One region of the Pseudoalteromonas sp. CO325X genome, then DNA from elsewhere that is predicted to be linked to it. Evidence: predicted binding sites of a transcription regulator. Region 1 holds the regulator's gene; each other region holds the start of a gene.
What was found. The regulator LexA, encoded in region 1, represses DNA repair genes until DNA is damaged. The targets are predictions, from matches to a motif close to TACTGTATNNNNATACAGTA.
Positions count from the first base shown of each region.

Region 1 (10,496 bases):
TCGCACTACCTAGGCAAACGTGTTGCCTTGTGCGCCATCGTCCTGATTATTATTCTGCTCGCACAGCAAGCTGGCTTGCTGCGCTTTAACCCTTCTCCGATCACAACACATACACAAATACGAATAGACACAACCACACCACATCAACAAAGTGCCAATACCAAGCCGCAGCCTGAAATGCGAAGTGCTTTTCACTGCTAAAGTGCCCTTTGATTACGCGAATGAGTACCACGGTAAGCATGATCGCCCCTAAGGTGACATGCATACCGTGGAAGCCTGTGAGCAAGAAGAAGGTATTGCCATAAATACCCGAGTCTAACTTAAGGCCTAAATCCTGATATGCGTGAATATATTCTTCACCTTGAAGAAACAGAAATATCGCGCCGAGTATCACCGTCAGGGCAAGAAATACCGTAAGCTGTTTACGGTTGTCTTTCTCAATTGCAGTATGCGCAAACTGTAAAGTCACCGAAGAAACTAGCAAAATAATGGTATTAATTAGCGGCAAACCTTGCCATCCCATAGCCTGAGTTGTATCACCGCCTGGTGTTAACTCTAGCGGCCATGAGGCGCTAAATTCAGGCCATAACACTTCGTTGGTCATCAAGTTATTACCTTCGCCACCAAGCCAAGGTACAGCCAACATACGGGCATAAAATAGTGCCCCAAAAAAAGCGCCAAAGAACATGACTTCTGAGAAAATGAACCAGCTCATCCCTTGTTTAAAAGAACGATCCATTTGCGCCGAATACAAGCCACTTTGTGACTCATTAATCACATTGCGAAACCACCCCACCAGCATGTACACCAGCACCGCAATACCAGCAATAAGCCAATAGGTACCAGAGCCACCGCCTTGCTCTAACTGCATAACGCTAAGACCCGCGCCCACAGCGATAAAAAACAACGCAACAGCTCCCACTATCGGCCAGGGGCTTTGCTCCGGAACATAATATTTTTCGTATTGATTACTCATTTCGTTAACCTCGCTCGGTTTATCGCGCTTGCGCTGCGAGTAAGTCTTGTCGCTTAGCGCTGATATCAAAGAGGGTGTAAGACAGCGTTAATTCCTCATACTCCTGCGGCAACGCAGGGTCGACATAAAAGCGCAATTGGTATTCAAGCCGTTCATTGGCTTGTAGCGGCTGCTGGTCAAAGCAAAAACACGCCAATTTGTGTAAATACTTGGCTGCGAGCCCTGGAGAAACAGATGGAATAGCCTGCATGACTCGCGGCTCACCACTGGTATTCGCTGCGGCAAATGTCACCACTGTCATCGCCCCGGGTTTCACCACCACTTCTTGCTTTTGCGCTAACACTTCAAAGGGGGCACCACTTTGCGCATGGGTTGTAAAGCTCACCGTCACTTCGCGAGAGTCATCCACATGCTCGCTTTGCTGCGCCTGTTCGAGTGAGGGCTTACCATTAAGCCCTGTTACTTCGCAGAACACGTCGTAAAGCGGCACCAAGGCAAAGGCGAACGCAAACATGCCGATGACGCTGATGACTAGTTTCTTTAATAACGGTGCGTGGTTCATTACTGCACCTTAGGTGGCGTTTCAAAGGTGTGGTAGGGTGCCGGAGATGCTACCTCCCACTCCAAGCCTTCTGCGCCATCCCACACTTTCGCTGGTGCTTGCTCTCCAGCCTTGATGCACTTGAACACCACGGCAACAAACAGCAGTTGAGAGAGTCCAAAGGCGAAACCACCAATACTGATAATGGCGTTAAAATCAGCAAACTGCAGCGCATAGTCTGGAATACGCCGTGGCATACCCGCCAAACCTACAAAATGCATGGGGAAGAACAGCACATTAACGCTGACTAACGACAGCCAGAAATGCCATTTCGCCAACGTGGTGCTATACATGTGCCCAGTCCATTTTGGCAGCCAGTAATAAGCAGCGGCCATAATCGAGAACACCGCCCCGGTCACTAAAACATAGTGGAAGTGCGCCACCACGAAGTAGGTGTCATGGTACTGGAAATCCACTGGGGTAATTGCCAACATCAACCCTGAGAAGCCCCCGAGGGTAAACAACACAATAAAGGCGATAGCAAACATCATTGGTATTTCAAAGCTGATGGCACCGCGCCACATAGTGGCTACCCAGTTAAATACTTTTACTCCCGTTGGCACCGATATCAACATGGTCGAGTACATAAAGAACAATTCCCCGGCCAGTGGCATACCGGTGGTAAACATATGGTGGGCCCACACCACGAAAGACAGCAAGGCGATGGAGGCCGTGGCATATACCATGGACGAATAGCCAAACAGTTTTTTGCGTGAAAAGGTAGGAACTATGGTGGAGATAATGCCAAACGCTGGCAAAATCATAATGTACACTTCCGGGTGACCAAAGAACCAAAAGATATGCTGGAACATCACAGGGTCGCCACCACCGGCGGCATTGAAGAAATCAGTGCCAAAATACTTATCAGTGAGCACCATGGTCACCGCACCCGCCAACACCGGCATCACTGCAATTAATAAAAACGCAGTGATCAACCAGGTCCACACAAACAGCGGTAATTTCATCCACTTCATCCCTGGAGCACGCATATTAACGATAGTCACAATGACATTAATGGCCCCCATGATGGAGCTTATCCCCATAATGTGAATGGCAAATACAAACAGGGCAGTATTGTCGTTGCTGTAGGTGGTCGATAAGGGCGCATAGAAGGTCCACCCAAAGGCCGGACCGCCGCCTTCCATAAACAGCGACAGCAATAAGATGGCAAAAGCGAATGGCAGAATCCAAAAGCTCCAGTTATTCATTCGCGGCAAAGCCATATCTGGCGCGCCAATCATCATGGGGATCATCCAGTTAGCTAAGCCCGTAAAGGCAGGCATCACGGCGCCGAAGACCATAATCAAACCGTGTACTGTGGTCATTTGGTTGAAAAAATGAGGGTCAACCAGCTGAAGTCCTGGTTGGAATAGCTCGGCTCGGATCACCATTGCCATGGCGCCACCGGTTAAAAACATCAACAACGAAAATAATAAGTACAAGGTGCCGATGTCTTTGTGGTTAGTAGTAAAAAGCCAGCGTTTAATTCCGGTTGCAGGCCCGTGATGTTCATGTGTTGCAGCTGCTGTACTCATTGTTCCTCCCCATCAATATAGGCCTGAATCACGCTTGGTTGAACGATGTCACCGGTTTCATTACCAAAGGCATTGCGTTGGTAAGTAACCACCGCTGCCAACTCTTTAAGCGTAAGTTGACCGACAAATGCCTGCATCGCAGTCCCTGGCTTACCGTGCAGCACAATATCGATATGGTCGTTAATATCGCCGGTGGCTATGGGACTGCCTTTAATGGCGGGGAAGACTCCAGGTAAACCAAGCCCCGTAGGCTGATGACAAGCTGCGCAGCGAGTGATGTACACTTGCTCGCCCGATGCCATAAGCTCATCTTCTGAGAGGATTTGTTCTAGCAGCTCAGCATCAGCCTGCGCCTGAGCTTGCTTCGCTTGTTTCTGCTCTGCCAGCCAAGCGTCAAACTCTTCAGGGGGTTTTGCTTCTACGACCACCGGCATAAAGCCGTGGTCTTTGCCGCATAACTCGGCGCACTGGCCGCGATACGTACCCGGTTCGTTTACGCGCGTCCAAGCTTCGTTGATAAACCCAGGGTTAGCGTCTTTCTTTACTGCAAAATCGGGCACCCACCAAGAGTGAATGACGTCATCCGAGGTCATTAAAAAACGTACTTTTTGATTAGTGGGAATGACCAAGGGTTTATCTACTTCGAGGAGGTAATTGTCGCCCTTATTTTGCGCATTTTTGATTTGCTCTTGAGGCGTAGACAGCAGTGAGTAAAAGCCCACATCGTGACCCATATACTCGTAGTGCCATTTCCATTGTGATCCAGTCACCTTAATGGTGATATCGGCCTTTGATGTATCCTCCATAGCAATCAGGGTTTTGGTGGCCGGAACAGCCATGGCTATGAGAATAACAAATGGAATCGCTGTCCAAAGTATTTCTACTTTGGTGCTTTCATGAAAGGTAGCGGGGGTGACCCCTTTTGACTTGCGGTGTTTGAGCAGCGCCCAAAACATCACCGCGAAAACAACCACACCAATCACACAGCATATAATAAATATGGTCATGTGTAGTTGGTAAACATTTTCGCTAATGTCAGTTACCCCTTGGCGCAAGTTGTACTTGCTATTCGCGGACACCAATTGAGGGAATAACAGACATAGCAACATGAGGGAGCTCAGCTTCTTCATGTGTACCATCTCCTTATTGTTGCGCAATGCAAGGAAGAGGCGGTTACAGCTTAATACCCAATCTTCGTTATTATTATGCTTTTACCAGTCGACAACTTTGACCCTAAACAAACTGTTGAAAAACCGACCAGCAAAGCCTGTAATATAACCAATTAGTCAAAGATTGAGCTAATAGCAAGTTAATACACTATTTTTGTTTACGTTTTATTAATAAATTAACAGGGAGATTCAAACTGTTAGAAAGCACTGTGGCTAAGGAGGGAACGTGGGGAAAGCCCCTAATAACCGACCTATTAGAGGCAAAATAAGTAAATTTAATTACATCCAGTCGGCGTTTCGGATCACACCTACAGCTAAGCCTTCAATATTAAAGGATTCGTTTTCTAAATCGACTTCAATGGGTGTGAATTCTTCATTCTCTGCATGCAGCAGAACCTTACGCCCAGCTTTTTCTAAGCGCTTCACGGTGACATCTTCATCAACCCGCGCGACCACCACTTGGCCGTTTTCAGCCACCTGAGTGCGATGTACCGCTAATAAGTCGCCATCCATGATGCCGATGTCTTTCATACTCATGCCATTTACGCGCAGCAAGTAATCTGCAGCAGGCTTGAACAACAATGGGTCTATCTGGCAGTGACTCTCTATATGCTGTTGGGCAAGAATAGGCTCGCCCGCAGCAACGCGGCCAATTAAAGGCAGGCCCAATTGTTCGGGTTCTTCTTCCTCGACCAATTGAATACCTCGACTCGCGCCAGGCTTCATTTTAATTACGCCTTTCTTAGCCAACGCCTTAAGATGTTCTTCTGCGGCGTTAGCACTGCGAAACCCCAGTGTTTGTGCAATTTCTGCACGCGTCGGCGGCATGCCGGTATCTTTAATAAAGACTTTAATCAGCTCAAGAATTTGCGATTGGCGTTTAGTTAATGGGCGCATACAACTGGGTTTCCATACAGTACATTTAACTGTGAGTATATACAGTTAAATGAAAATCGCAAATAAAATCAGGGAATTTGCTGACTGTTGCAACCTTAATTAATGCAACTTCGCTTTTGTTCATATGCAACCTCACCTCATACTCATAAAGTGATAGGTGACGAATGCGCGACAATGCTTTAAAGTAGCGCTGTTTTAGTCATATTATTAAGCAGTTAGATGACTCGCCAAGGTGTATTTTCAGCGTTCCTTTTACTTATTTCGGCACTGACGATAGGTGCGTGCAAAGCCGATACGGTCAAGATGTCGCGCAGCGGCCTTTGTCACCCTGAAGACTCTGCTCATTATCAACGCACTCAATCTTTCACTCCCTATGCGAACTTAGAAAGCTGTCTAGCAGACGGTGGACGTTTACCAAAGAACTACACTAAACACACATCAGAAAATAGTTATCATCGGGATAACTGGCCACATTGGTTAGACACCGATCACGACTGCCAAGACGCCCGTGCTGAAGTGCTGATTGCCCAATCACACACTAATGTAAGCTACACCACCCAGGCGCGCTGCACCGTCACCAGCGGTCAGTGGCATGACCCTTATTCAGGGCAGATACTACGCAATGACGATGACTTAGATATAGACCATATTGTGCCGCTTAAATTTGCCTATGAACACGGTGCTGCCACCTGGAGTCGTTCGCAAAAGGCACAATTTGCCAACGATATGGAGAACTTGCTTGCTGTTGATGATGGCCTAAATCGTAGCAAAGGAGCAAAAGGTCCTTGGCAATGGTTGCCGCCGCACCAAGATTACCGTTGTCAGTACATTCAGCGCTTTAATTACATCATGAGCAAGTATGACCTTCGCTACTCGCAAAGCGAAAAAGACCAAGTTCAGAGTTTGCTGCAAAGCTGCGTAGGTGAAACTTTAAACCTCAGCGCACTGCCCTCAACCGTGCACCAATAACCAACCGTTTGAAAGTAAATATTCTATATTGATAGAGCATCCAATGAACTCGTTGGCGAGGATATATGCTCAATATCACTATAAACGAAACACACAATACTGCCCTACTCGAACCACAAGGCCAGCTGACAGCAGAAGACTTTGCAGCAGCAGTGCGTATTATCGACCCTTACATTGAACAGCATGCAAAGCTACATGCTCTCATTATTGCTACTGAACACTTTCCGGGGTGGGACTCATTTGCCGCGTTACTCTCTCATCTGCAATTTGTGCGTGACCATCATAAAAAGGTGAACAAAGTAGCCATTGCCACCAATTCGTTGCTTGGTGACTTTGCCCAGCAACTAGGCGCACACTTTATTCATGCAGAGGTTAAATCCTTTCGTTATGAACAACGTGAGCAAGCGAAGCAGTGGGCACAAAGCCCTTAACTAAAAGCGGCTACCGGGCTGATTTAAAAACGCCTGCTCAGCGTCGCTCGATTGCCGACCGAGAATATCATTACGATGTGGATAACGCCCAAAACGGTCAATGATTTCTTTGTGAGCCAGTTCATATTTATAATTACTCAAGGGCCGAAAAAGCTGCTCGGCCACCACATGAATCGCCTGGCTCTCACTGTGCATATAGGGCATGTATAAGAAACTACGCTCGGTATCATCAAGTTCCAAAGCAAACTTTTTTTCCACCGCATTCTGCGCCAAACATAAAGCCAGTGTATCGGTTGCAAACGCTTGGGCCGTATCGCGGAACATATTACGAGGAAACTGATCCAGCACTATAATTTCACATAACGCGCCTCGAGCAGATTTTCGCCAAGAATAAAGCTCGCCTTGGCGCGCTGCCTCGTAAGTAGGTAAAAATTGCTTTTTTATTGTGGCGTCAAAGTCGGCGCTTTTTTTAAACCAATCCTGTGGACTGCTGTGAGTAAACCAAAATTCGTAAACGGATTCATATTGCATGATGATCTAATGGCGAAAGTTTGCTTTCGTCCGGCAACTATTGTTTAGTTACAGCTAAGGCCAAAAGGTAGTAATTCGCAAGCTCTGAGGTATTTTTTATGAAGCTGTTTATATTTGAACATTGCCCCTATTGTATAAAGTCGTTACTGGTTGCACGCGCCTTGGGCTTAGAGGTGGACGTACGCTTCCTCCTCAACGATGACGAGGCCACCCCAAACCAGTTAGTGGGCAAAAAAATAGTGCCTATTTTGGTCAAAGATGATGATACCGCGATGGCCGAAAGCTTAGATATTGCCGAGTATTTCTGCACTCTTGCCAACAAGGAGCTGTCACAGGGAGAGCACTTTAATCAAGCCCAACAGTGGGTTGAAAAGCATCTTGAAACCTTTTTACGGCTGACCTTTGTGCGCTGGCCGCAGCTGGCTCTACCGGAATACGCGATTGATACCGCTATCAGCTATTTTCGCGAGAAGAAAGAGCAGCGCCTGGGCGAATCTTTCGATAGCGTGTTAGCCAACAGCGACGCTGATATCGCCACAATGGAACACGCATTGAGTGAGTTAACATGGCTGCAAACCCCAGAACATATTACTTGGGCCGATGTGGCGTTGTTTCCGTTTCTGCGCAACCTCACTGTGGTCAAAGACTTAACCTTTCCAGAGCATGTACGCGACTATGTCGATACATTAGCCACTGAACACCGAATTAAAACCTTTACCCGCGTTGCTGTTTAAGGAATACAGATGAGTATTTGGGCCCAAGAGATTGATTTAGCCTTATGTAAAAAGCTTGATTTAGGTGTAGGTGAAAAAGGCACCTTAATGACTAAACTCGGCATTGAGATCACAGAGATAGGCGACGATTACCTGGTCGCCTGCCTCCCTGTGAGCAACGAATTATATAACCCCATGGGCATTGTTCATGGCGGCGTTTACGTGGCATTAGCCGAAACCGTGGCCAGCTACGCCGCCAATTTTGTGGTCGATACCCGCAAATACTACTGCGTCGGCCAGGAGATCAACGCCAACCACCTTAAAGCCTCACGCACCGGCACACTTAAAGCCGTGACCAAGCCCGTGCATCTAGGCGGCCGCTCATCAGTGTGGGAGATAAAAATTTACAACAGCGCCGGCGATTTGTGTTGTATTTCAAGGATGACGGCTGCGGTGGTTGAGAAGCGTTCAAAAGGCACAGGGCTTTAAAGCGGGATGATCACCTGTAGGTCAGACTTCAGTCTGAAAATAAATAGGCAAGGCTTTAGCCCTGCGAAAGGTGTTTTGAATTGAGCTTTTTCGGAACGTTTCTCAGGATCGGAGAGCAACGTTTAGAGCCTCTAATTAGAGACGCCTTTGTAAACTTCTTATACCAAGACTCTACTATGATCCCTCGATGAAAGCAGGGATGAATAACGATTTTAATGAGCTCATCGACTGTATTCGCAACTCCACTACTTTAAGGCTCTATGAACCGGGTAGAAATCGTGTGAAGTATTTTGAACAGCGTAAACCTAAAGCCACCGGAGGTGTGAACTAATGAAAGCATTATACTTGGCTATCATGACACTGATTACATTTAGTTGTGCTGCTAATTCCAGTAATACAAAGCTCCCTTGCGAAGATGCCACCAACAGTCTTGAATTCGAGCAATGCATAGCGCAGAAAAAAGACGAGTCTGAACACCGCCTAACAAACGAGTTAAGGCTTTTACGGGAGCAAATTCAGATGGCTTATGCTGCAGAGACTCAATTAGGTAACACATTAATCGACCAAGTAGAAAAAACTCAATTGGCATGGAGCGATTTTAAGGCTCAAAGTTGTCAACTTGAGGCATTCGAGATTGAGCAAGGCACAAGTGCGTATGAGACCGCTATAAATAATTGTGAGTTGCGTATGAACCAAACTAGGATAAAGGCTCTTTCCCAGATACTTAATTAGCCCTTTGGAGTAGCAAGGCTGAAGCCTTGCCTACAGAGCGGCCTCCCCAGTAGGTTGGGCTTTAGCCTAACCTTTATGTGAAAAACACATTTGTGTTCTCAGCCCAGAAATCTGGATTGTATTTGTCGAGGCTGAAGGCCTTGCCTATAGAGTAACCTCTTTTGTAGGTTGGGCTTTAGCCTAACCATTTTGGGGAGTTATTGATTGTGTACTAGGCCCCGAACTCTGGAATGTGACCGCCTTTGCCGGTTGCAAGGCTGAAAGCCTCGCCTATAGAGCAACCTCTCCCTGTAGGTTGGGCTTTAGCCTAACCGTTATGTGAAAAACATGTTCGACGCTAAAGTCCTAGTTTTGATGAATATGACCACCTTTGTCGATTGCAGGGCTGAAAGCATCGCCTACAAGGTAGTGCAATACACTCATCTCAATTATGATACGAGTGAGATACAACCTCGTTAAAAGCTGTATATTCGCAGAGTATTATCGTCATAGCTGAAGTATGCCAGCTCCCGTTTTGTTGGATGAAGGCTGAGACGACCAGGTCCGAAAGTAAGCTCACTCAGCTTAACAAACTGTCTATCGCGATCCTGCTGATAGAGTGCAGTGTCAAACTCCTCCCCCTTGCGCTCGGTTAACACAGCATATTTACCATCACTAGAAAAATTATGCCGACTGAAAGTGTCAATGATTTCATCAGCATTGCTTTGATATACTTTCTGCGCAGTGGCACTATTTCCTTCCCAAATAAGCCTATAGAGCGTTTTGCCGCTAAGTAGCCAAACTTTACTATTCCATTTACCTAAGCTGATATCATTACCAAATTCCAGTTGTTGCTTTAATAGCGTATTGGTTTTGTAATTCCAAAAGCGTACTGTATCGCCTACGATGTATGCAATGATAGATTCTGCCTCATTCAGAATAATATGTGTCCGCACTTTGCCTCTAACTTCAATGTCATTGATCGTTTGGGCATCAGCTAACTTCCACGCCCTAAGCAAAGTTTTATCACTTAACCATATTGATACTTGACGTTGCATCGATAGCACTTCATATTCCATATTAAAGTCATCGCTGGGGTGAACTCCCGATACATTAAGCATTCTAGCTGCTGCATCCAAGGAGTTAATGCCCAACAATTCATAATTACCTGAAAGTACGTAGCGGCCTGAGCGACTGACATCGAGATCATAACCTAAAGCAGGCTCAGCCTGACTAATAGATACCAGCTCTCCATTATCCAACAATTTATACAGTTGCGAGCCCGCAAAAAAATATAAGGCTTCATCAGTGTAAGCCATTCTTTGCTCATCTATTGCTGGCGTTAAAGAGAGTGCCTTTAAACTTCCATCAGAAGCGATAACAAAGGCCTCCTTTCGCACAAAAGAGGACAACAGCAAAGCCCCTCCGTTCGGGCTGTACCCTAAATAAGACACCTTTGCATCCAAAGTTTTAG
Region 1 covers NZ_SGPG01000020.1:2,312-12,807, reverse strand. Annotated here, with positions in the region: gene EXT46_RS09970 (DUF2909 domain-containing protein) at 1-201, shown strand, start outside; gene EXT46_RS09965 (cytochrome c oxidase subunit 3) at 101-976, opposite strand; gene EXT46_RS09960 (cytochrome c oxidase assembly protein) at 996-1,538, opposite strand; gene ctaD (cytochrome c oxidase subunit I) at 1,538-3,112, opposite strand; gene coxB (cytochrome c oxidase subunit II) at 3,109-4,242, opposite strand; gene lexA (transcriptional repressor LexA) at 4,561-5,178, opposite strand; gene EXT46_RS09940 (HNH endonuclease family protein) at 5,398-6,147, shown strand; gene EXT46_RS09935 (STAS/SEC14 domain-containing protein) at 6,213-6,578, shown strand; gene EXT46_RS09930 (DUF924 family protein) at 6,579-7,109, opposite strand; gene grxB (glutaredoxin 2) at 7,208-7,843, shown strand; gene EXT46_RS09920 (hotdog fold thioesterase) at 7,853-8,311, shown strand; gene EXT46_RS09915 (lysozyme inhibitor LprI family protein) at 8,642-9,043, shown strand; gene EXT46_RS09910 (hypothetical protein) at 9,499-10,496, opposite strand, start outside.

Region 2 (10,496 bases), on a different contig from region 1:
TCAGCGCTGAGCACCAAAGGCCGATGGGCACGCCCTGCGGCTGTTTTGATGATCATCGCTATAGCTTGCTCTTGCTCGCTGTAGTCCTGAGAACTCGCGGTCGTGTAAGTTAGCGATTGATAAGTAAGTGCTTGATGAGTTTGCGCTGATTGACAGAGGCTAAGTGGCTTACACTCGACTAATTGTTGCTCAAACCAGCGCCAAAACAAGCAACTCTCGGGCTGAGGGTGGCCATAAGGCAGAATTTTATTGATACCAGGGTCGACAAAATCGTGGGTATTTTCTGGCAGCATAACGACCATCAGGCCCCCGGCTTTAACAGTGCCAGCGGCTGCGGCTACCTTATCGGCATAAAAGCCGCTGTAGCAATCGTAGGCAACAAAGCTATGCTCTTGTCCAAGAATTTGATGCAGATGCTCCGGCCATTGGTTATCAACACAGTGGTTAGATTTACTTAAAGTGAGCCAGTCGCTGTCGGTATCCTGTTGCAAATATTGCAGTTGCTGTGTGCACCATGACGGCTCACCCCGCAGCAGCAACAGTTGCCGCCAACGCCGCTGGGTTAAGCCACTCAGTAACGAGGCTAGCTCAGATTGCTTGTAAGCGCGCATAAGCGGTGACCAACCATTTGCTACCAACATCGTCGAAGTTTACTTGTACCCGTGATTGCGGGCCAGCTCCTTCGTAGTTAAGCACGGTGCCCTCACCAAACTTAGCATGGATAACTCGCTGGCCGAGACTAAAGCCGCTGTCGGCAAACGCTGCTTGAGTCAATGAAGGGCTAAAGCGGTTAGCTTGTTGTGGCGCTGAGATTTTTGTTTTAACGCGGATCTCCTCTACACAGTCTTCCGGCATTTCTCGTAGGAACCGTGACGGGCTGTGATACTTTTCTTGGCCATATAAGCGCCGGCTTTCAGCGTGGGTAATATAGAGTTTATCCATGGCCCGGGTCATGCCCACATAACATAGACGGCGCTCTTCTTCTAAGCGACCACTTTCCTCTTGGCTTTGTTGTGATGGGAACATGCCTTCCTCTACGCCGACCATAAATACCAGTGGAAACTCTAAGCCTTTGGCAGAGTGCAGAGTCATCATTTGCACTGCGTCTTCGTGCTCTTCGGCTTGACCCTCTCCGGCCTCTAAAGAGGTATAGGCTAAAAAGCCTTGCAGTGGTGAGGAAAACTCTTCATCAACGGGTAATTCATATTGCTCGCAAGCGTTAATAAGCTCTTCTAAGTTTTCCACGCGAGCACGGCCTTTCTCGCCTTTTTCGGCCTGATACATGGCCATCAAACCGGTATTCTCTATGGTGTATTTTGCCTGCTCTGCGAGGGTCAACTCAGCAATACGCTGCTCCACCCCCTCAACCAACTCAATAAAGCGATTAACTGCCGTGGCGGCGCGACCAGACAAATGTTTCTGCTCTAAGATAGCCTTGGCGGCATACCATAACGGCAGCGACTCGGCTCGGGCACAGTCACGAATATGACTGAGCGTCTTATCGCCAATGCCTCGAGTTGGCGTGTTGATCACACGCTCAAAGGCGGCATCATCTTGACGATTACTCACCAGGCGCAAATAACATAATGCATCTTTGATTTCTTGGCGCTCGAAGAAGCGCATGCCGCCATAAATACGGTACTTTAATCCCTCTTGTAACAAGGCTTCCTCTAAGACTCGAGATTGCGCATTGTTACGGTAAAGAATTGCGGTATCGGTTAGCGCGTTGCCCGCATCCATCCAGGTTTTTATTTTGCCAACAATAAAGCGCGCTTCATCTAGCTCATTAAAAGCAGCATAAATGGAAATAGGCTCGCCTTGATTGCCGTCGGTCCACAGATTTTTACCCATGCGTTCTGCGTTATTCTCAATCAGAGAGTTCGCCGCTTTCAAGATGGTGGCAGTAGAGCGGTAATTTTGTTCAAGACGAATGGTATCGGCGTCGAAGTCGTCCAAGAAGCGTTTGATATTCTCGATACGGGCACCACGCCAGCCGTAGATACTTTGATCATCATCGCCGACAATCATCATGCTGTTGGTATCGCCTGCGATCAGTGCAAGCCAGCGGTATTGAATGGTATTGGTATCTTGAAATTCATCCACCAGAATATGCGCAAAGCGTTGTTGATAATGGCGCAGCAGAGTGGGGTTTTGCTGCAGTACCTCGTAGCATCGCAACAGTATTTCTGCAAAATCGACCAGTCCGGCGCGATCGCAAGCCTCTTGGTAAGCTGAATAGACGCGCAGCAATAGCTGCTCGTTGACATCATGGGCTTGGATGTCACCCGGGCGCAGGCCCTCATCTTTTTTGGCGCTGATATACCACGCAAGGTGTTTGGCTGGCCACTTCTTCTCATCAATATTCATGGCCTTGAGTAAGCGACGGATCATTCGCTGTTGATCATCGCTATCAAGAATTTGAAAAGACTCAGGTAGCTTGGCTTCGCGGTGATGGGCGCGCAAAATACGGTGTGCCAAGCCGTGGAATGTGCCTACCCACATGCCGCCAACGGAGCCTTGAATGGTCTGCTCGACACGAGCACGCATCTCTTTTGCGGCTTTGTTGGTAAAGGTTACGGCGAAGATGCTAAAAGGCGAAGCTCCTTCAACTTGAGTAAGCCAAGCGATGCGGTGCACCAAAACTCGGGTTTTGCCCGAGCCAGCTCCTGCTAATACCAGCATATTTTGCAACGGCGCTGCTACCGCCTCGCGTTGCTTGTCGTTTAAGCCATCAAGTAATTCAGATACATCCATCGCCGCTTTCCACCTGTCATAATTGCCACCAGTATAACAAGAGTTCCAGCTTGGCTAAATAGAATACTGTTTTTATAACCAGTGCGCTGTCTCTTTGTCATTCGCTATGGTTTTGCAGGCCCGACACTGGCACTTGATGGCTTTACAGCAGCTTGCTAAATACAATCTTAGTATCGGCATCAATTTGGCTATTAGCAGTGAGTTGTAGGTACTGATATTTCGCCAACATGGCACGCATAGCGCTAAAGCACAGCATGCTCTTAACTTGAGTTTCTTGATATCCATGGGCTTTGGCCCAGCGCTCTTGATATTGCAGCAGCGCCCTGGCTACCCTTTGAGAGCGATAACTGGGCACCACACCGCCAAGCCAGCTATAAAAACACTGTGGTGACAACGCAAAGCCCAGTTTGAAACCGATAATATGATGTTGCTGATAAGCCACGAGAGCAAGGAAAGGAGCCGCTGCGATTTTTCGCTCATAGCGAGCTAGGCTGGCCCCAGTGGCAAGCTCTGGAATACAACGCTGAGCTGTTAAACACTCGGACAAACTAACCGGTTTAAGTGAGAATCTCGAGCTCATGGATATCGCTAATCTCCATATCCGCTAGCCCCTTGTACTGGTAGCTAATCGCTTGGTTATTCAGCCATACACTCTTGCAACCAGCATTATTAGCGCCTTGTACATCGGTGTCTAAGCTATCGCCGATATGGATTATTTGCTGCGGTGTGACTGCCATTGCCTGCGCTGCTTTGTGGTAAAGGTCGCTATAGGGTTTAGCACGACCGTCCGGGCCGGCCATAAACACGGCATCAAACTGGCCATGAAGGTTAAAGCGGGTGACATCGACATTGCCGTTGGTGATGGCTATCAGGCGAAAGCGTTGGCGCAAAGTGTCCAATAATGCCAGCACACTGTCGGCAACAACAATGTCACTGCGGGCCTCGGCAAACGCCCGATAGGCATGTTCAGCATGGCTGTTATCAACGCCCATGTGATTCATGGCGTGAGTAAGTGCCTGCTTACGTAGGGCGGTAACATCATGCGCTAATGCTGGCTGCTGCATTAACGCCTGCTCGCGACAGTATTGCCAAAAGTCAGCTTCTTGCTCGCGCCATTGCGGCAATGTTTGTAAGTAATCATGTTGCGCCTGCAGTGCAGCCTTAATGACCGGATGATTGTTATACAGCGTGTCATCCAAATCAAAACTGAGCACTTTGGCTTGCTCTAAGGCGCGATTGAATCGAATCATAGTTACTTCTGTTTTTTGGCTCTAGGGTGGGTATTATCATACACCTTGGCAAGGTGTTGAAAGTCCAAATGGGTATAAACCTGAGTGGCGGACAAGCTGCTGTGTCCAAGCAACTCTTGCACCGCGCGCAAATCACCACTGGACTCAAGTACATGCGAAGCAAAAGAGTGGCGTAGTTTGTGTGGATGTACCTGGGCACTAATCCCTTGTTTGACACCCCATTCACGCATGCGCTCACGTACGTGACGAGCAGAAATGCGCAACTTGCGCTGTGATAAAAATAGCGCATCAGAGTCTTGGCCGATCAGCGCTGGGCGTATTTTTAGCCACGAGTTTAATGCGCTAATGGCTTGGCGGCCGACAGGAACAATACGCTCTTTACGGCCTTTACCTAGGACCCGAACTTCTCCGCCACGCACGTCTATATCGGTTACATTTAAGCTCACCAGTTCGCTGATCCGCAAACCACTGGAATACATCAGCTCCATCATGGCTTTGTCACGAACTGCCAGGGGATCATCATCATCAATATCCAACAATTGATGCATTTGGTCTACATCTAAGTTACGAGGCAGGGGCTTATCGAATTTTGGCCCTTTTACGTACTGCGCCGGGTTGTCGTGGTGCTGGTGGTAAAGCTTCAAATAGCGAAAAAAAGCCCGCAGACAACTTAATTTTAAACTGACGGTACGTGCACTTAGGCCTCGTGCTCGCAATGACATGGCGAACCGGCGAATATCATCAGCGCTTAAGGTCAGCCAACCATCACGCTCTTCATGATAAAATCGCGCCACTTCGAGAAGTTGCCGTTGATATTGTTCTAAGGTGAGTGGCGAATATTGTTTTTCAAAACGAAGATAATCACTGTACGACTGGACAGGTGCGGCCCAAGTGTCAGCCATGGTCGAAAATGTTAGCGCCTGCGACTCGCTCATGAACTGGTAGCGAGACGCTCTTGTAATGCTTTCACAAACTCGAAGATAAAAAAGCTGTCCTGCGCGGGCTCAAAATGCAGTTCATCTTCGCTGGCAAATGCGAGCAATGCCAAGGGCGCATCCGGCTCACCAATTAAGTACAATGCCGCGCTCTTGCAGGTATGATTAAAGATCAATGCCTGCTCTTGCTCCGAGAGACGTCCTAGATAATGGCCTTGTGCGTGTAAACGGCTATTTATTAGCGGTTGCAGAGCGTCATTGTACTGAACCAACTTGCACTCGTTAAGCTGCAGTTGCTCGCAAATAAGTTGCTCTAGGCTACTGGCAAGCTCGACAAATTCACAGTCACTCATAAGCTGGCGATGACAGGCACTGAATACTTGGTAAACCTGTTCATTTTGCTTCGCTTGACTTACAAGTTGTTGTAATTGTTCTTGAAGAGCAAGGTTTTGTTCTCTCAATAGCTGCTGCTGGCGCAGTTGTAAGGAAGCGACGCTCTCATGCTGAGAGCCAAAGTTCATACAAGCAAACACGCCCGGATTTTCTAAAAAGAAGTCTGGGTTCTGTTGTAGGTATTCACTGACTTGCTGTGTAGTTAATTCGCTCATAAGGCTATTTGTCCGTCAAAAACATGCTCTGCGGGGCCCGTCATCTTGACTGGGTGACCTTCACCTTGCCACCGTATTTGCAATGCTCCGCCTGGTAGGTCTACCTTGACGTTGCGCCCAAGCTTGCTTTGCAACTGGCCGACAACGGCGGCTGCACATGCACCGCTGCCACAGGCTAAGGTTTCACCTGCGCCACGCTCCCACACTCTGAGTTTAATATGAGACTCGTCAATAATCTGCATAAAACCGACATTGGCACGCTTTGGAAAGCGTTCATGCTGCTCAACAGCTGGACCTAGGGTGTGCACCTCGGCGGCAGTAATGTCTTCAACCTCGATCACACAATGTGGATTACCCATCGATGCGGCGCCCATAAATAATGTATGTTCTTGGTGGCGAAGAATATACGTTAGCTCACGCTTATTGGCTTGCAGCGGTATATCTTTGGGCTCTAATATTGGCTGCCCCATATTGACCGTCACTTGCCCGTCTTTTTCAATATACAGCGTCATATTGCCGCCTTTAGTAGAAACGGTGATTTTATGACGATTAGTGAGTCCCTTCATACGTACGAAGCGAGCAAAACAACGTGCGCCGTTACCGCATTGTTCAACCTCGTTGCCATCGGCGTTAAAAATGCGGTAATGAAAGTCTAAATCCGGTGAATAAGGTGCTTCCACCATCAGCAGCTGGTCAAAGCCAACGCCAAAATGGCGATCCGCCAAGCGCTTGATCTGGTCTCGGGAGAGAAAAATATTTTGGGTAACATTGTCCACGACCATAAAGTCATTACCCAAACCATGCATCTTTGAAAAGTTAACTAACATAACGCTTTATAATCGCTCACTCTATGCTGTTACTATGCCTACAAAGTTGCGCCAAGGCCATTGCTTTTACTGCTGTGGCGACGGCTCTGCGTTATCGTTTGCGGTTTCCTTGGCATTTAGCGGTGTTTCTGCTTGTTGGTTATCTACTTGTTCTTGTTGTGGCAAATAGAGCGCGCCGCTTTGACCACACGCACTGAGAAGCGTTAAGCTGGAGGCTGCAAGGATACGAAGCAAACGATGACTTTTGTACATAGCGATTCGATAGATAATTAATATGACTCGTTTTATAATCGCAGAGTAACAGAAAATACAAAAAATGTAGTCGTTGCCGTTGAATTATTTCCCATCGAACGTTACTGCGAGCATATAGGAGCGCAGCCACAATGAGCGAAACTACCATGACCGATACCGAATACCATCAGTTAGCCGATGCCTTGATGCTAACAATAGAAGAGCAGATAGACGATATTGATGCGGATTTAGATTATGAGTCTGCAGCTGGCATATTAGAAATTATCTTTGCTGATCGCAGTAAAATCGTCATTAATAAACAAGCGCCATTACATCAAGTTTGGGTCGCTACTAAGTTTAACGGACACCATTTTGAACTACGCGGCGATACTTGGATTGATAACCGCTCTGGTGCGGAATTTTGGCAGTTTATGTGTGATGCGGCGAGTAAACAAGCGGGTGTTGAAATCCGCTGGGAGCATGATTAAGTGAGTAGCTTTGACGGCGTGAGTGTGTTTGATGCACCAGAGCACAAATGTACAGTTATCTGGCTTCATGGTTTAGGCGATTCTGGTGAAGGATTTGCACCTGTTGCTGCACACTTAAATCTACCAGTCGAGCTCGGGGCCAAGTTCCTCTTCCCCCATGCCCCGGTGCAAGCGGTGACCATCAATGGTGGTATGGAAATGCGCGCTTGGTACGACATCAAATCTCTTGATCTAGATAAACGTGCAGATGCCCAAGGTGTGCAACAATCGGCGCAAAGTATCAGTACATTAATAGATGAGCAGATAGCGGCCGGGATCCCAGCGGATAAAATTATTCTAGCTGGCTTCTCTCAAGGGGGAGTTATCGCCTTACACTTAGCGCCGCGTTACCATCATAAGTTGGCCGGTGTTATGGCGCTATCAACCTATATGTCTGAGCCTGAGCGCTTAACGGATGAGGCCCGCCATCGCGATCTTAATATTTTCATGGCTCATGGCGATTTTGACAATGTGGTGCCTTTAGAAGCAGGTAAACAAGCCTATACTTACCTGCAAAATGAAGGCATGAACGTATCTTGGCAATCTTACGCTATGGCCCACCAAGTCTGTGATGCCGAGCTGCAAGCTATTCGACAATGGCTGCTTGAGCGACTAAGTTAATAATGATTCAGGAACAACGGTAATGGGACAAAAAATCGTGATCACAGCGAATATGAATAACAAGACTCAACGTATTGAGCGCAAGGAAGTGCAATATCAATGGCATTGGCGCCGCATCGTTGGTGCTGCAACGCTTGGTTTGTGTTCTGTGGCTGCGATTTGGTACCTAGCATTTACGCCTGCCAACGCCGAGCAGGGCGAGGTGAATACGGCGTCCTCCGATGGTATACAGAGTCAGGCTGAAGCGCCCAATGAAAGTGCGCAAGAGGTCACGGTTGCAAAAGCAGCACCCGCCGCGTTAGCTGCGCAGGCAACAGTGCAATCGAGCCAGCCCCACAAAGAAGATGAAGTAGAGGTTGACTCAAAGAGCGCCATGGTGGAGTCTGAGCAAACGCTGGTGGCACAAGTGAGTACCAATGAAACGAGCACTGTTGAGAGCTCAGCGTCCGCGTCCTCAACTGAGGCACAGGCGAATGACACGACAGTGGATGCGCCTGCGCCCGAGAGTGAGTTTAATACTGAGGCTAAAGTAGCAAGCTTGTCTCAAGGCACCAAAATTGACACCGACAAGGTAAGCCGAGCGGTGCTCACAACCGCTGTGCAAGACCGCGAACCGATTAACTCTCTTGGCCAAGAAGTCAAAACCAGTGACTTCCAGCAACAGCTGTTTTTCTTCACCGAATTACATGGTTTACAAGGACAAAAAGTAAAGCATGTGTGGTACTTTAATGACCAAACTATGGCCAACGTTGAGCTCGGTGTTCATACCACTCGTTACCGTACCTTCTCGTCCAAGAACATCATGCCAAGCCAGCTCGGCACATGGCGAGTAGAGCTGAGAGACGAAAATAATAAACTATTGGCTACCCGAGCATTTCGCTTGGTTGGCTCACGATAAATTCGAAGTAGGAATTTCATGACCAATTCGACCGCGCGAGTGCGTATTGCTACTCGCAAAAGCGCGTTAGCGCTATGGCAAGCTGAGTTTGTAAAAGCGCAACTAGAGCGTCATCACAGGGGTATTACCGTAGAGCTCGTCACCATGACCACCAAGGGTGACATTATTCTTGATACGCCACTGGCAAAAGTGGGTGGAAAAGGCTTGTTTGTTAAAGAGCTTGAGCAAGCGATGCTGGATGGTCGCGCTGATATCGCTGTGCATTCAATGAAAGATGTCCCGGTAGAGTTTCCCAAGGGTCTCGAGTTACACACCATCTGCGAGCGTGAAGATCCTCGTGACGCCTTTGTTTCGAATACGTTTGATAACATTGATAACTTGCCTGCAGGTGCTATCGTCGGCACGTCCAGCCTACGTCGGCAGTGCCAACTTAAAGAGCAGCGCCCAGATTTAGAGGTGCGTGATTTACGAGGTAATGTGAACACCCGCTTGGCAAAACTAGATGATGGTCAATATGACGCCATTATTCTTGCTGCGGCCGGTTTAATACGGTTGCACATGCCCGAGCGTATTCGCAGTTATATCAGTGCTGAGCAATCACTCCCTGCCAATGGCCAAGGGGCTGTGGGTATCGAGTGTCGCAGTGATGATATGGCGATTAAGGCATTGCTAGCACCGCTGGAGCATCGCGAAACCCGGATTCGAGTTGATGCTGAGCGAGCGATGAATCGTCGACTTCAGGGAGGTTGCCAGGTTCCAATAGGAGCCTATGCCGAGCTCAACGAAGATCACGTTTATTTACGTGGTTTAGTGGGTTCGGTGGATGGTCAGCAAATTTTACGAGCTGAGATCTCCGGTCCTGCTTCTGAAGCTCAGCAGCTTGGTATTTCGCTGGCGGATGACCTGTTAGCGCAAGGGGCGGGAAGTATTCTTGCCGAAGTATATGGCGAACTAAAATAATACGGATTTATTACTATGGCGCATATTGTGGTCACCCGCCCTCAAGGCAAAGGAGAAGCACTCGCTGAGCTGTTGATTGCTGCAGGTCATCGCGTCAGCACCACACCCGTGCTGCAGATTGACTATCTCTCAGCCGACGCAAATCAGCTGGCTACCCTCGATGAGGCTGATATCGCTATTTTTGTGTCGCAAGATGCTGTGCAAGGATTGTATCAACAGCGCGATACCTTACCCGCCAATTTGGCTTGCTTTGCGGTTGGACCCACGACCGCTCAAGCCTTTGAACAGCAATTTTCATGTAATGCCAAGGTGCCAAAAAAACAGCATGACTCTGAAGGATTATTGAGATTACCTGAGTTGCAGAAGGTTGAAGGCAAAACAGTCGTGTTAATCAAAGGCCGAGGTGGGCGCACTTTGATTGCCAAAACGCTGAAAGACCGAGGTGCTTTTGTTAACTCACTGGTGACTTACGAGCGCAAAGCTGTCAACGGTAGCAGCGAGGCATGGTTACAGCAGTGGCAGCAGCAGGGTGTTGAGGCGTTGGTAATCACCAGTAACAGTGGTGCGGATGCTATTTTTGCTTGCCAAGATGAAAGCCTGTTACAGTGGCTTAAATCAAGGCAATTTTATATTGTAAGTGAGCGTACTAAGGCGCACTTAGTGAAGCTTGGGGTGAAAGGCGAGCAAATTAAGGTTGCCGCCGATGTCGACAACGAGGCCATTGCCGCATGTATTGGTGCCGAGCAGGAAGGAAACATGAGCGAACAACCAAAAAACACACCAAAGAGTGAGCCTGCGCCAAGCGCAACACAACCTAAAGCAGTACCATCACAGAGTAAACCAATGACACAAAAAATAAGTAAAACAGCCGTTCTAGCGTTGCTG
Region 2 covers NZ_SGPG01000003.1:27,077-37,572, reverse strand. Annotated here, with positions in the region: gene EXT46_RS01655 (GNAT family N-acetyltransferase) at 1-611, opposite strand, end outside; gene uvrD (DNA helicase II) at 589-2,754, opposite strand; gene EXT46_RS01645 (GNAT family N-acetyltransferase) at 2,897-3,334, opposite strand; gene EXT46_RS01640 (HAD-IA family hydrolase) at 3,312-4,004, opposite strand; gene xerC (tyrosine recombinase XerC) at 4,007-4,939, opposite strand; gene EXT46_RS01630 (DUF484 family protein) at 4,936-5,547, opposite strand; gene dapF (diaminopimelate epimerase) at 5,544-6,374, opposite strand; gene EXT46_RS01620 (lipoprotein) at 6,441-6,626, opposite strand; gene cyaY (iron donor protein CyaY) at 6,773-7,093, shown strand; gene EXT46_RS01610 (alpha/beta fold hydrolase) at 7,094-7,753, shown strand; gene EXT46_RS01605 (DUF2914 domain-containing protein) at 7,776-8,651, shown strand; gene hemC (hydroxymethylbilane synthase) at 8,670-9,611, shown strand; gene EXT46_RS01595 (uroporphyrinogen-III synthase) at 9,627-10,496, shown strand, end outside.
Region 2: the regulator LexA is predicted to act here: its motif matches at 2,819-2,838, upstream of uvrD (DNA helicase II).

Region 3 (10,496 bases), on a different contig from region 1:
GGCGGCTGCAAATCGGCGGGACCCGAGCCATCAAGAGTGAAGTGCACATGACGAGTTGCCGCGCAGTTGGGGATCATCACCACAGGCTTTGACGCCGCATGAGTGGGCGCGGTCTTGACCTTTACGTCTACGACGGTGGTTAAACCACCGAGCCCCTGGGCACCAATACCGAGCTTGTTAGCTCGCTCAAAAATCTCCAAGCGCATTTTCTCTTCTGTCGTTTCAGCCCCTCGTTCGATCAGCTCATGAATATCCACAGGGTCCATCAACGACTCTTTGGCCAATACCGCTGCTTTTTCCGCAGTGCCGCCAATACCGATACCTAACATACCCGGTGGACACCAACCAGCGCCCATTGTTGGTAAGGTTTTTTCTACCCACTCGGCAACATCATCGGAAGGGTTCAACATCACCATCTTGGTTTTGTTCTCAGAGCCGCCGCCTTTAGCCGCAATCATCACTTCCACTTCATTGCCTGGCACCATATCAATGTGCACCACGGACGGGGTGTTATCTTTGGTATTTTTTCGACTGCCAGCAGGGTCGGCAACAATCGATGCACGTAACGGGTTATCTGGATTGGTGTAGGCACGACGAGTTCCCTCATCCACCATTTGCTGCACCGTCATGTCGGTTTGATCCCACCGCACATCCATACCAACTTTAACAAAACAAGTAACAATGCCGGTATCTTGGCACAGTGGGCGTTTGCCCTCGGCAGACATACGAGAATTAATAAGGATCTGCGCAATGGCGTCTTTGGCCGCCTTGCTTTGCTCTTTGTTATAGGCTTTTTCTAAAGCTTGAACAAAGTCTAGCGGGTGATAAAAAGAAATATACTGCAGCGCATCGGCAATGCTGTCGATAAAATCTTGCTGGCGAATAGTGCTCATGATTAATCCTTCCTACTGGGTCACACCTTCAGTTAATACATAAGTCGGTGCGACGACTCGGTGACGTGTGCACGGTTAGACCGCGTCTTCTGATAAAGTGTAACTTATGATAACCTCCCTGCCCGTTTCGGGCTAGTTCTTCGAGTTGAAGATAATGACAAATTCGCAATTACATTGCCGTAAATTGGCGCTCTCATCCTCGCCATGTGAGGTGTTTGCCCAATTACACCATCTCAAAGGGGCGGTTTTTCTTGACTCTGCTAGTGCAGCGCACGTCAATAGCCGCTTCGATATCTTAGTGATTGAGCCTGAAGCGACGCTCAGCGTCGAGCACAACAAGGTATACCTAGACGGCGTTGAGCTGCATCAAGAGGTGTTCGCCTATATGCAGCAACGCCTAGCTAGCCTGTGCACGCAATCCCCGGCGCATGACCTGCCTTTTAGTGGCGGCTGGCTTGGCTACTTTGGCTATGATTTAGGACGCACCCTAGAGCGCCTACCCAGCTTAGCGGCGGACGATATTGCCTTGGCGCAGATGCAACTGGGTCTTTATCTTGATGCCTTAATTTACGATAAAGCGGCCAGCCAATGGTATTATATTGCCCAGCCAACGGTGGATGTCGAAGCCCGTTTACAGCGTTACCTGCAGCCACCCGCCGCCGCAAACGCAGGTAAGTTTGCCTTAACCAGTGACTGGGCCTCCAATATGAGCCAAGCGCAATATGCCGATAAATTTACAAAGATACAGGACTATTTGCGCAGCGGCGACTGCTATCAGATCAACCTGGCACAGCGCTTCAGTGCCACATATCAGGGCTGCGAATGGCAAGCCTATCGCCGTTTACGCAGCCACAACAGCGCCCCCTTTTCTGCTTTTATGCGTTTGCCGCAAGGCTGCATTTTATCCATTTCGCCAGAGCGCTTTATCGAAGTGCACCACAATCAGGTCGAAAGCAAACCGATTAAAGGCACACTGCCGCGCAGCAGTGACCCTAAAAAAGATGAAGCCTTGGCAGCACAATTGGCAAGCTCCCCCAAAGACCGCGCCGAGAACGTCATGATTGTCGATTTACTGCGTAATGACCTCGGCAAGGTTGCGAAACCGGGCTCGGTGCATGTGCCCTCACTTTTTGCCATAGAAAGCTTCCCCGCTGTCCATCATTTAGTCAGTACCGTGCAGTCGCAATTGGCTGAAGGTAAAACGGCGCTCGACCAACTGAAGGCCGCATTCCCGGGCGGATCTATCACCGGTGCCCCGAAAATCCGGGCGATGGAAATCATTGAAGAGCTCGAACCACATCGGCGCAGCGCCTATTGTGGTTCAATTGGCTACATTAGCGCCTGCGGAGATATGGACACCAGTATCACCATTCGTACCTTAGTGGCCAAAGACAATACCCTACATTGCTGGGCCGGTGGTGGCATTGTTGCCGACTCAGATGTTGCCTCTGAGTACCAAGAGACTTACGATAAGGTAAATAAAATCTTACCGGTATTGACGTGATAAAACCACCCCATGCGGCGCTCTCATGCGCTCAGGTTATTGCGCGGTTTAATCTCAGTGCCGCGCCCTCCAGCTTTGTTCCAACCCACCCAAAGCGCCGTAGCGCTGTGGTTATGCTGCTCTCAGAGTCTGAGCACGGAGCACAAGTGTTGCTGTGTAAACGCGGCGCCCATCTGCGCCACCACCCCAGCCAACTGTGCTTTCCAGGGGGAAAGCAAGAGCGCGAGGATAAGACGCTTGCTCACACCGCCCTTAGAGAGCTACACGAGGAGCTGAATATAGACAACAAAGATGTCACCATCATCGGCCGTCTCGATGAGGTGAGCACCCTCAATGATATGAGTATTACGCCGTATCTAGCACAGCTACGCGCCGGTGCCCGTTGGCAAATTGATCAAAATGAGGTCGAAGCCGCATTTTTTGTGCCTCTGGCTGAACTGTTAGCAACCCAAAACTGGCAGTCTCTGCAGGTCGAGCGGCAACAAAAAAATCTCCACTTTCGCGTTTTTAAAACCCCTTATGGTCTGCTGTGGGGAGCGACCGAGCGAATTATTGAGCGCTTTACGAAGCGCCTTGGTCCGATCAGCTAAAATTAGTGTACAGAGGATTACATCCCTGGTGTTTAACGTTATGATAGGCGCCCGTTCAAAGGCAATGTGAGTATAGATTTTATGATCAGTGCATTCGATATGTTTAGCATTGGCATTGGGCCGTCGTCGTCCCATACCGTAGGCCCAATGCGCGCATCTCGGTTGTTTGTGCAAACCCTGCAAGAGCAAGGCACACTTGAGGATGTTACCGAGGTAAAAGTAGAGCTGTTTGGTTCCTTGGGTCAAACCGGTGTTGGCCATGGCTCAGGTAAAGCTGTTATTTTAGGGCTGGCCGGGTACGACCCAGAGACGGTCGATGCCGACGCCGTGCCCGATATTTTGGCCAAAATCGAGCAAGAGCAGGTTATTTATCTCAATAAAACCCACCAGGCTAAGTTTCCAAAGCAAGGGGCGATTGTATTTCATCGCCGCAAGACTTTGCCCAAGCACTCTAATGCCATGGAGATTATTGCCTTTAAGGGTGATGAGCGCATTGCCTCGCAAGTGTATTACTCTATTGGTGGCGGCTTTATCGTCAGCGACGAGGACTTTGATAAGGAAAAGCAGGCTGCGCTGGATATCCGTGAGCAAAATCCTGCCCCCTACCCGTTCGATAACGCACAGCAACTGCTAGAGCTTTGTAAGGAATCCGGCCTGAGCGTCTCAAGCCTAATGATGGCCAATGAGAAGACCTTGCGCGACGAAGCTGATATCAAAGATGAGTTATTTCATATTTGGCAGGTGATGAAAGCCTGTACTGAACGCGGTATGCGCACCGAAGGCATTCTTCCCGGTGGCCTAAAAGTTCGCCGTCGCGCACCCAGCTTATATTTAAAGTTAAATGTTGAGAACAATAACGACCCACTTAGAGCAATGGATTGGGTTGACCTATTCGCTCTTGCCGTAAACGAAGAAAACGCCGCTGGGGGTCGAGTAGTCACTGCCCCCACCAACGGCGCCGCAGGTATCCTGCCGGCAGTACTCATGTATTACCACACCTTTATCAAAGAGGTGGATCGCGATATCGCCACGCGCTACCTGCTGACCGCAGCAGCAATTGGTATCTTGTACAAAAAGAATGCTTCTATCTCCGGGGCCGAAGTGGGTTGTCAGGGCGAAGTGGGCGTTGCCTGTTCAATGGCTGCGGGCGCCTTAACGGAAATCATGGGCGGTAACGTAGTGCATGTAGAAAATGCCGCTGAGATCGGCATGGAGCATAACCTCGGTCTCACCTGCGATCCTGTGGGCGGCCTTGTGCAAGTGCCTTGCATAGAGCGCAACGCCATGGGTGCGATTAAAGCCATTAATGCCTCACGCCTAGCCATGCGCGGCAGCGGTGAGCAAAAGGTCTCCTTGGATAAAGTGATTAAAACCATGTGGGACACCGGCAATGATATGAAAACCAAATACAAAGAAACCGCTCGAGGCGGTCTGGCGGTAAACATCATTGAGTGTTAATCGCACAAAAGAAAGGCGCCAACAGGCGCCTTTTTTCATATCATATCACTGATCACTTAGCGCACTGGCAACTCAATGCTTTCGAACATCGCATCGACGTCATCTTGATTACGTAATAAGCAGGCTTTTTCAACCCGATCTTTGGTCAAGTGCGGCGCGAAACGCTCAATGAAGTCATACATGTAGCCACGCAAAAACGTTCCTTTACGGAAGCCGATTTTGGTCGTGCTAGCCTCAAATAAGTGGCTGGCATCAATGCACACTAAATCTTTATCGGTGATTTCATCAACAGCCATCGAGGCGACCACCCCGACGCCCAAACCTAAACGTACATAGGTTTTTATAACGTCCGCATCGGTGGCGGTGAAGACTATATGGGGCTCTAACCCCTGAGCATTGAACGCTTTGTCTAGTTCTGAGCGACCCGTAAAGCCAAACACATAAGTGATCAGCGGAAACTCAGCAACATCAGCAATACTAAGGTTATCGGCTTTTTGCGCCAGCGGGTGAGTTTTCGCCACCACAATACTGCGATTCCAGTGATAGCAAGGCAACATCACTAAGTCGGAATACAAGTGTAAGGCTTCTGTTGCAATAGCAAAATCAGCATCTCCACGTGCCGCTGCATCAGAGATTTGCTGCGGCGTACCTTGATGCATATGCAATGAAACCGCCGGGTACTTTTTCATAAAGCCTTGAATGACTTCCGGCAAAGCATAACGCGCTTGAGTGTGGGTGGTGGCAATATTAAGTTTACCTTGGTCTGGCAAGGTATGCTCATTGGCTACAGCCTTAATTCCCTCGACTTTGGAGAGAATCTCACGAGCAATATTGATAATGTCTTTACCGGCACTGGTTACGTGCGTCAGGTGCTTGCCACTGCGTCCAAAAATTTGCACCCCTAATTCGTCTTCCAACATACGTACTTGTTTGGAGATACCGGGCTGCGAAGTATAAAGACTCTCCGCTGTGGCGGATACATTGAGGTTATGATTAAGCACCTCAACAATATACTTTAGCTGCTGTAGTTTCATGGTCGTTGTTACTTTCTATTATTATTTTACTTGCGATTGCACCAGGCGTTATACGCAGTGGCCTAGACCCTAATCTTCCTGGTGAATGGGAAGGCAAATCAACACCTTGAGCCCATCTTCTTATACATTTTAGCTATTGCAATTAGCTAGGCTAGCACATTTAATTATGTCTCGGTACTGTTGATTTATGTTCAAGGCTGCGATGTTCTCCTATACTCTTATTTTATTTAATGTTATTTCATGAATTTAACGTGTATTACTACCCCAACCTAGGTTCTTTCGGTTAAGATGGGTGGTAATTGGGCAACTCAATGAGTAAGAGAATCGGGGTATGATAGTCTCTATCATTATTATGTTAATTGTCGCGCTTATCGTTATTGCGGTTTGGGTAAGTGCAGTGCAACAGCATAAAGAAAAGCAAGAAGCTCAGCGCCGCCAAGAGCTCGCAAAGCAGAAAAAAATAATAGAAGAGACGGAAGAAGTGCTGGTCAACAGTGTCAATATCCCGTTATCTAATAATGTGATGATGATTCTTTATCGTCGAATTCACGATGCGCTCGCCGCCATGGTTGAGTTATCTCCCTCCTCGAAAGAGCTTAAATCTCGGCTTAATGATGCAAAAACTCGCTTAACCAGTGGCGTTGATGAGAGCGCTAATATGGGCGAAAACTTTGCTCTTCCCGATCATGACAAACAGCTTATTTCATTGATACAGGGAATAAAGAAGCTGCGCACCATCATGCGCTCTGAACACAGCAAGGGCAAAATCGATACCCCTGTGTTTATGCAAGAGGACAAAACCTTTGAGCGCCTGCAATTAAAGATAAATATTGAAAGCCAAATTAAGCGCGGCGTGGCTGCAAGAAACGCCAATATGGTTGGCTCGGCACGGCAGTATTTCGAAAAAGCGTATGCCACAATTACCGCCTTGAATTACAGCGACGATTATGTCACGAATAAGAAAAATCAGCTTGAGGATTATCTCAACGAGATCAGCTCTGAGTTGAAAGCCTCTAACGCCTCCGCCCGTAAAAAACGCGAAGAGGAAGAAAAAGACGATTTGGATGTGTTATTCGCGCCAAAGAAAAAGTGGTAACAGCGTAAATCAAGCTATAACAGATAGGCCGATATCAAACATCGCCTATCTGCTGCCTGTACCGGGCCATGCAGGGTAAATACCTTACGTAAAATCTGCCCACTACCTTCAATCATTGAGCCATACATACCATCCAGCTGTGTGTGCGAACACCCAAAACCAAACTCTCCATAATGCTGCGCCGGTACGCAGGGCTAGCCATGGTACGGCTGCGAAGTGCGACGTCAAGGAGCGACAATTGACAATAGAGGCTGGTTTTTTGAAGCTCGTTGGCTCATACAAAAAATAAAGGCACAGCGTCATAGCTGTGCCTTTTTAGCTGTTATATATGACCTTGCTTACTAAGATAAAAACATGAACTTAAGCAAAAATAGTACTGTTAGAATCCACACACTCAAGCTAATCTCCGCCCCCTTATTACACACTAATTTCACCGCCGTATAGGCGATAAAGCCAAGGGCAATGCCGTGGGCAATGGAAAAAGTTAACGGCGTCATCAACAGCACCACGGCAACTGGAATCGCATCTGTCATATCATCCCAATCAATCAGCTTAAGGTTTTGCAGCATGAGCACCGAGACATACAAAATCGCACCCGCTGTTGCATAAGCTGGAACCATGGCTGCCAAAGGAGCAAAAAACATCATCAGTAGGAAGCAACAGCCCACCACCACAGCTGTTAAGCCTGTACGCCCACCCACTGACACACCAGATACTGACTCGATGTAGGAAGTGGTCGTAGAGGTGCCAAGCATAGAGCCTGCAATTGTCGCTGTACTATCGGCACTCAGTGCTCGACCCAAACGTGGCATACGCCCTTGCTCATCGGCCAATCCCGCTTTTTGCGTTACCGCCACTAAGGTGCCTGAGGTGTCGAACAAATCCACAAACAAGAATGCGAAAATGACACTGAGCATGGATAACTCTAACGCTGAGGCAAAATCTAATTGCATAAAGGTAGGAGCGATGGACGGTGGCGCTGAGATCACCCCTTGATATTCAACCAGCCCCATAGATAACGCAATGCCTGTTACCAACATGATACTGATCAATACGCCGCTTTTGATATCACGATACAACAACGCCGCTATTACGAAAAAGCTCAGGATAGCGAGCAAAGGCCCACTGCTGGTAATATCACCCATCTGAACGAGCGTGGCTGGACTGGCAACAACAATACCCGCGTTTTTCAGTGCGATGAGCGCCAGAAAAGCGCCAATCCCTGTGGCGATAGCGCGCTTAAGTACCAGTGGAATGGCATTGATTATCCACTCTCTGACTTTAAATAGGCTCAACGCTAAAAAGATACACCCCGACATAAACACCGCCGCTAAAGCCGCCTGCCAGGTGTAACCCATACCTAATACTACGCCGTAGGTAAAAAATGCATTTAAGCCCATGCCTGGCGCTAATGCCAACGGATAATTCGCCCAAAAACCCATAATGAAGCAACCGATAGCAGCAGCAATACAGGTTGCTACAAATGCTGCCCCTTGGTCCATTCCCGCCTCTGCTAGCATTGCCGGGTTGACAAACACGATGTACACCATGGTGATAAAGGTCGTGAGTCCTGCGATAACCTCGCGCTTAACAGAGCTTCCATGCGATTTTATTTTGAACAGTCTTTCGAACATAGGAGTAAACAATGATACGTAAAATAGAAGCGGCGGATACTAGCATAAATGCGGACAAATGACCGCATGTTTACACAGCAATATTGGCACCGAAACACGGCTTTAGCTTCTTCGGTATCGCTAAGCGTTTAAAGCAACGAACAAGACGTTTAAAAAAGAAACAAAAAAAACTTGCACTGAACAACTGTATAAACTACTGTATACGCATACTGTATAAAACACTGTATATGGTTCACAAAATCCACAGCGAGGCAATTATGTTACATACAGCAAGTGTTCGTCATGTTAAAAGCTATCAGCAAGATAACCCTAATGTGATCAATATCGTAAAAACTGAGGATGAGATTTCTGCAACATTTGAGATGCTTAAAATCGTTCATCGTTACAATCAAAATAATGGCTGGACGCTATTAGTCGCCCCTGACAATGTGCCTAGCCGCCACCTATTGGACGCTTGCTCTATCGACACGAATAAATTGCTGGTAATTCGGGCTAAACATGTTGTTGATATGGAATACATGCTTAATTGTGCGCTGCAAAATGGCCGTTTTGCGGCGGTGATCACCTGGACGGATATTTTAAAACAGCAGCAACTCGAAGCCTTACAACTTAATACCCACCAAGCTAAAGCACAGCTTTACTGTTTCACTACCGAGCATAACGCCAGCGAACAAACAACTGTGCCCTCGCAGTTACAAGTCTGCTAATATAGTGGCGTGATTCCTTGTAGTTAGAAAATGCGATGTGCCATTGTGGATTGCCGCAGCCTTTTGCTGATTGCTGCGGCCGGTTTGTAAGTAGAGCTATTGATGCCCCCGACGCCCAGAGCCTGATGCGCTCTCGTTATAGTGCATTTTGTGAACAAGCTATTGATTACTTATGTTTTACCTGCTCAGAGAAAGCCCTAGAACAAAACCCCAGAGAGGAAGTGGCTGAATTTGCCCAAGCTGCGCGTTTTGTGCGCTTACACATAATGGATTATGAGCCTGGCGATGCTTTGGCCTATGTTGAATTTAAGGCTTTTTACATCATTGCTGACACCCTTCACTGTATTCATGAACGCTCACAGTTCATTCAACGCCACCACCAGTGGAAATACGACAGCGGGCGGTTGTTTGAAGCCGCTGATGTAAAGCTTAAACGCAACGATCCCTGCCCATGCTTAAGTGGCAATAAATTCAAAAAATGCTGTATGCCTTGATGTGATGCCGCCGCCCGGTGGCAGCTTTAGGTATTCGCTTAATTAGGGTCTGTTGACCTTTCAAGTTCGTTTTTGCAGCAGTTTGATTGGGTTTTATACAAGGCAGAGGCTGCGTTGCATAGTTATTCTATGTGAGCCAGCCGATAACACAGTAGAAAAGCCAATCAAGTGCTGCCGAACGGTTCTTTTGAGCGCACTTTTCTCATTGTTGCTCAATATTCGCTTAGATTACTAGGCCACACATCGAGCGCCGCGATAAAAGCACGCTCAAAGAGAACAAAAATAGAACAGCAAAGATCAACAGACCCTAGTACAAGAGCCCCTTGGCTCGCACCTGCTATTGCACCCTGATTAGCGCGCTCTGACTGGCCAAACGCCATTATGCGCAGGCCACTACGCGTGTGCTAAAGAGGAAGACTTATTCATATCCACAAGTTGATCGTAAAAAGCTGCACTATCCATTTGCGGCTCGTTCAGTGGCTCATATTGGCGATGATGTTTTGCCTGTACGCTCGGATCGCAATTGTCAATTATAGGTAGTGGAACATAGGTTTTGTCGTCTCGCACTGCCAAAGGCTCGGGGGTTAGACACTCTTTTAAGCGCAGAGTTGTCATTGAGCTTTGCGCCAATAATGCCCTGTCATGCTGAGTTCTATCTATGTGGTAATCCGGTAATGCCGTTGGTTTTGCAGGCGCAGCGCCTAATTGCAATCGCAACTGCTGCTCATCCACTTGGTGAGATTCTAGTTCCGATTTGGGAAGGTGAAACTGGGCAAAATCGAGTGCATCTGCTGATAATGATGCTAACAGCCAAGCAAAGTCTCCACGACGGGCCTCATGGACACTGCGACATAATTGCGAGTCCATTTGTAGTTCGTTACGAATGACGGGCTTAACTTGCATAAACTTTATTCAACCTGAATTACTTCTAAGCAGTTATCGGCCTTTTTTCAGCTTTCTTTAGTTTTTTTCTTTACTTGGACTCTGAGTTTGCTATTATCGCCGCCGTTGTTTAGGAGGGGTTCCCGAGCGGCCAAAGGGATCAGACTGTAAATCTGACGGCATTGCCTTCGCTGGTTCGAATCC
Region 3 covers NZ_SGPG01000024.1:7-10,502, reverse strand. Annotated here, with positions in the region: gene EXT46_RS13580 (fumarate hydratase) at 1-893, opposite strand, end outside; gene pabB (aminodeoxychorismate synthase component I) at 1,048-2,397, shown strand; gene EXT46_RS13570 (CoA pyrophosphatase) at 2,394-2,987, shown strand; gene EXT46_RS13565 (L-serine ammonia-lyase) at 3,069-4,445, shown strand; gene cysB (HTH-type transcriptional regulator CysB) at 4,502-5,479, opposite strand; gene EXT46_RS13555 (hypothetical protein) at 5,811-6,575, shown strand; gene EXT46_RS13550 (NCS2 family permease) at 6,917-8,209, opposite strand; gene EXT46_RS13545 (SulA-like leucine-rich domain-containing protein) at 8,467-8,916, shown strand; gene EXT46_RS13540 (YchJ family metal-binding protein) at 9,042-9,410, shown strand; gene EXT46_RS13530 (VC2046/SO_2500 family protein) at 9,804-10,313, opposite strand.
Region 3: the regulator LexA is predicted to act here: its motif matches at 8,404-8,423, upstream of EXT46_RS13545 (SulA-like leucine-rich domain-containing protein).